One region of the Enterobacter cloacae complex sp. HYC042_NIDB genome, then DNA from elsewhere that is predicted to be linked to it. Evidence: predicted binding sites of a transcription regulator. Region 1 holds the regulator's gene; the other holds the start of a gene.

What was found. Region 1 encodes LexA, which represses DNA repair genes until DNA is damaged. Its sites were predicted from a motif close to TNCTGTATGTACATACAGNA; they were not measured.
Region 2: a site for LexA is predicted at 1,317-1,336, ahead of OKF39_RS08645 (DNA translocase FtsK 4TM domain-containing protein). Genes of this name have one in related genera too.

The regions. Positions count from the first base shown of each region.
Region 1 is NZ_CP109650.1:510,232-512,639, forward strand. Features, by position in the region: gene OKF39_RS02405 (diacylglycerol kinase) at 131-499, shown strand; gene lexA (transcriptional repressor LexA) at 608-1,216, shown strand; gene dinF (MATE family efflux transporter DinF) at 1,280-2,408, shown strand, end outside.
Region 2 is NZ_CP109650.1:1,816,559-1,818,966, reverse strand. Features, by position in the region: gene OKF39_RS08645 (DNA translocase FtsK 4TM domain-containing protein) at 1-1,239, opposite strand, end outside; gene lrp (leucine-responsive transcriptional regulator Lrp) at 1,375-1,869, opposite strand.

The DNA.
Region 1 (2,408 bases):
TAATGCAATTGCGGCGCAAGGATAACAGAAAGCGCGCAAAATTTCTGTTGTTACCCGTCATACTTCAGGCGGCAGCGAAACGCGCTGCAGCTCCTGTTACTGACGCTCTTTTTTAAAAAAGGTTCTTTTAATGGCCAATAATACCACTGGGTTGACGCGTATCATCAAAGCCGCCGGCTATTCATGGAAAGGTTTCCGTGCCGCGTGGGGCAATGAAGCTGCTTTTCGCCAGGAAGGTGTCGCCGCTATCGTCGCGGTTATCATCGCCTGTTTCCTTGATGTAGATGCCATTACCCGCGTGCTTCTCATCGGTTCCGTACTTCTGGTGATGATAGTGGAAATTCTCAATAGCGCTATTGAGGCCGTGGTCGATCGAATCGGTTCTGAATTTCACGAGCTCTCTGGCCGTGCGAAAGATATGGGCTCCGCCGCTGTCCTGCTGGCGATTATCACCGCAGCCATTACCTGGGGCACGCTGCTTTGGTCACATTTCCGATGATGCTCGAGGAATAATTAAGTCCCTGGTTTTTTGTGCAGTTTTTGGTTCCAAAATCGCCTTTGACTGTATATACTCACAGCATAACTGTATATACACCCAGGGGGCGGAATGAAAGCATTAACGACCAGGCAGCAAGAGGTGTTTGATCTCATTCGGGATCATATCGGCCAGACGGGTATGCCACCCACGCGTGCGGAAATCGCGCAGCGTCTGGGTTTCCGTTCTCCGAATGCTGCCGAGGAACACCTGAAAGCGCTGGCGCGTAAGGGTGTGATTGAGATTGTGTCAGGCGCGTCGCGTGGTATCCGCCTGCTGGTGGAAGAAGAGACGGGCATTCCGCTGATAGGCCGCGTTGCCGCAGGTGAACCGCTGCTGGCACAACAGCATATTGAAGGTCACTACCAGGTCGATCCTGGTATGTTCAAGCCGAGCGCTGATTTTCTGCTGCGCGTTAGCGGGATGTCGATGAAAGACATCGGCATTCTTGATGGCGACCTTCTGGCCGTTCACAAAACGCAGGATGTGCGAAACGGCCAGGTGGTGGTTGCGCGCATTGATGATGAAGTGACCGTTAAGCGCCTGAAAAAACAGGGTAACACCGTTCAGTTGTTGCCCGAAAACAACGAGTTCACCCCGATTGTGGTCGACCTGCGCGAACAGAGCTTCTCTATTGAAGGTCTGGCTGTTGGCGTGATTCGTAACGGCGAATGGCTGTAATCTCTTCCTGACAGGCTACGCTTCCGCTGTAGCCTGCTTCATTTACCCTTCCCGGTATCTCTCATGTCACTGCTGACGGCATCTGATAAGGCATTGTGGCGTCTTGCCCTGCCGATGATTTTCTCCAATATCACCGTGCCCTTGCTGGGTCTGGTCGATACGGCCGTTATTGGTCATCTCGATTCCCCTGTTTATCTTGGCGGCGTGGCGATTGGCGCGACGGCAACCAGCTTTCTGTTTATGCTGCTGCTCTTTTTGCGTATGAGTACTACCGGGCTCACGGCACAGGCGTATGGTGCGAAAGATCCGTTACGTCTGGCGCGTGCGCTGGTGCAGCCGCTGATCCTGGCGCTTGGCGCGGGGGTACTCATTGTTTTACTGCGCACGCCCCTGATAGACCTTGCGCTCCATGTTGTTGGTGGCAGCGAGGCGGTACTGGAGCAGGCGCGTCGCTTCCTGGAAATCCGCTGGCTCAGCGCGCCCGCTTCGCTGGCAAACCTGGTTCTGCTGGGTTGGTTACTGGGTGTGCAATACGCCCGTGCGCCAGTGATTTTGCTGGTCGTGGGAAACCTTCTCAACATTGTGCTCGATCTCTGGCTGGTGATGGGCCTGCATATGGACGTGCGCGGTGCGGCACTGGCGACGGCGATTGCCGAATACGGAACCTTACTCATTGGGCTGTGGATGGTCTGGCGCGTGATGGCCCTGCGCGGGATATCCCTCGTAATGCTGAAAACCGCATGGCGCGGCAATATCCGTAAACTGCTGGCGCTCAACCGTGACATCATGCTGCGCTCGCTTCTGCTACAACTCTGTTTTGGCGCATTGACGGTTTTTGGTGCCCGTCTTGGGCCTGAGATCGTCGCGGTGAATGCGGTCCTGATGACATTGCTGACGTTTACCGCCTACGCGCTGGACGGCTTCGCCTACGCCGTTGAGGCGCATTCCGGGCAGGCGTACGGCGCGCGGGAAAGTGGCCAGCTTAGGGATGTCTGGCGGGCAGCCTGTCGACAAGCGGGACTGGTGGCACTGGCGTTTGCACTCATTTATGCCTGTTTTGGCCGTGACATTATTGCATTACTCACTTCGATCCCGGCTTTACGTGAACTGGCGGACCACTACATCGTCTGGCAGGTGATCTTGCCGGTGGTGGGGGTGTGGTGTTATCTGCTGGACGGCATGTTTATCGGTG
Region 2 (2,408 bases), 1.3 Mb from region 1:
CTGATAAGGCTGGGCCACAGGCTGCTCATAGTGCGGCTGTTCATACTCAGGTTGCGGCGGCTGATAAGGCTGCTGCCACTGCTCCTGCTGCACGGGGATATAGCTCTCTGGTTCCGGCGCGATAACAGGCTCCGGCGTGTGGACACCCGGCGCGGTCTGCCAGGCAACCTGAGGCTGCTGAATAGCGGATTCCGGAGGCGGAACCGGCGCGGATGGCATCACGGCTTCGACAGGCGCGGCATACGCCTGTGATGCTGTCGTTGCGGCTGCGGCCGCGGCAACCGGCGCGGTAACGGTATGGCCGTTAAGCAGCGGATCGTATTCATCGAAATCACCCGGCATCGCACGGTTGCCGGAGAAAAGCACATCATCAGGATCGACTGTACTACCCGCAGCGCGGTACTCCACCTGCTCGTCTTCATCCATACGCTTACCGGAGAAGAGCGCCGCGTCGGTTTTACGTCCAAGCGGGTTGGCAAATTTTTCAGCAACGCGCTGGCGACGCGCCAGGGCACCGCGCAGAATACGAGCACGACGAGATTCACGACGTTGCACCGGCGCATCGTCTTCCTCTTCGTATTCATCTTCATATTCTTCTTCATCGACCCACGTGTCGTCGCGGCGGGTACGGTTGCTCGCAAAGGTCAGGATCGTCAGAATAAAGCTGCCGATCTTTTCGGCAATGCTCACCCATGACCAGCCGGTAAACAGCGTCAGACCGGCCGCCCAGATGCAGAGCAGCGCCAGCGTACCGCCGCTGCTGTGAAGCATCGGCTGTAGCGCAGAGCTCAGCAAGCTACCAATCACCCCACCGGAGGCGAAGTACCAGATATCATCGGCATTAATCGCCGCCAGCCCGCAGGAGGTGAGGATCAGCGCCAGGGCGCCAATCAGGCGCAGGGAAACCGCAAAATAGTCGATGTAATCATCGTTCTGACGATGACGCCATGCAAACCAGCATCCGCCAATGATTATGACGGGAATGGTGTAGGCCATCACACCGAAAATGAAAAAGAGCGTGTCCGCAAGCCAGGCTCCGGGTACGCCACCTAAATTATGGATAGGCTCATGCCACGCGGTTTGCGACCAGCTGGGATCGGAGGGGTTGAAACTGAGTAAGGCTGCCATCAGCCAGACGGCAAAAAGGGCAATAACGATCAGCAAAGCCTCGAGGAGACGACGTCCGCTGCTTAGCTTCGATAGTGTGACTTCTTTGTCTTCAGTGTATTCCTGGCTCAAGAAAGGCTCTCCAGGTATCAGGCATATCCTGCCTGTTTGCTAAAACGGACAACAGCGCCGGGGCTCCCCGGCACTGTTGCTGTATGGATTAACAGGAGTGTAATCAAACTACGCTGATTTTGCACCTGTTCCGTGTTAGCGCGTCTTAATAACCAGACGATTGCTCTGTTTGACCTCTTCCATCACCACATAGGTACGGGTGTCGTTCACGCCTGGCAGACGCAGCAGGGTTTCCCCCAGCAGCTTACGGTAGGCGGACATATCAGGCACACGGGTTTTCAACAGGTAGTCGAAATCACCGGACACCAGATGACACTCTTGAATTTCTTCAAGTTTTTGTACAGCGGCGTTAAATTGCTCAAACACATCCGGCGCACCACGATTCAGAGTAATCTCAACAAATACCAGAAGTGAGGCATCCAGATAATGCGGGTTCAGCAGAGCCGTATAGCCCTGAATAAAACCCTGTCTTTCCAGTCGGCGCACACGCTCAAGGCACGGCGTCGGGGAAAGTCCCACACGTTTTGAAAGCTCGACGTTGGAAATACGCCCATCCTTTTGCAATTCATTAAGAATGTTACGATCGATACGGTCGAGATCTTTGCCAGGGCGCTTCTTGCTATCTACCATTATTATTGTCTCTCTGTATTCCTTCCCTACTCCTGCCTGGACCCTGTGCACATCACTGTTCAGAGCCTGTACCCGTTAGTCATCACATCGCCTGGTTATGTATTAGACGCGATGCGGATTCGGGTTCTGTTGGTAAGAAGACCGCTGCCCGAAGGCTGTCACCGACATCACGTATGGCGTCTGTCCACGCCATGCGTAGATTTCACTGACACGGTAAAAATGGCATTTACGTGCATGCCTATGCGGCATACGGTTAACGCGGTTTTTTTTCTTCCTTGAATGTTTTCGCAAATGCGCAGGGGATTGTCAAAGCAAAACATCGTTTTTTAGTACAAGATGCCGGATATTCATTACGGGGGGGTATTAATCCTCATTTTACTGCTTTATAAACGAGCGGTTTTCAGTAGAAAACGTGACGTAACGGCACGGGATTCATCGGGCGCAGCTATTGCATATATCGAAAGCAAAATCCCAGTGCTCTTTTTTTACGGCAACAAATTCCCTACAATCCAGCCCATTGCCTGCCAACAACAATGGGG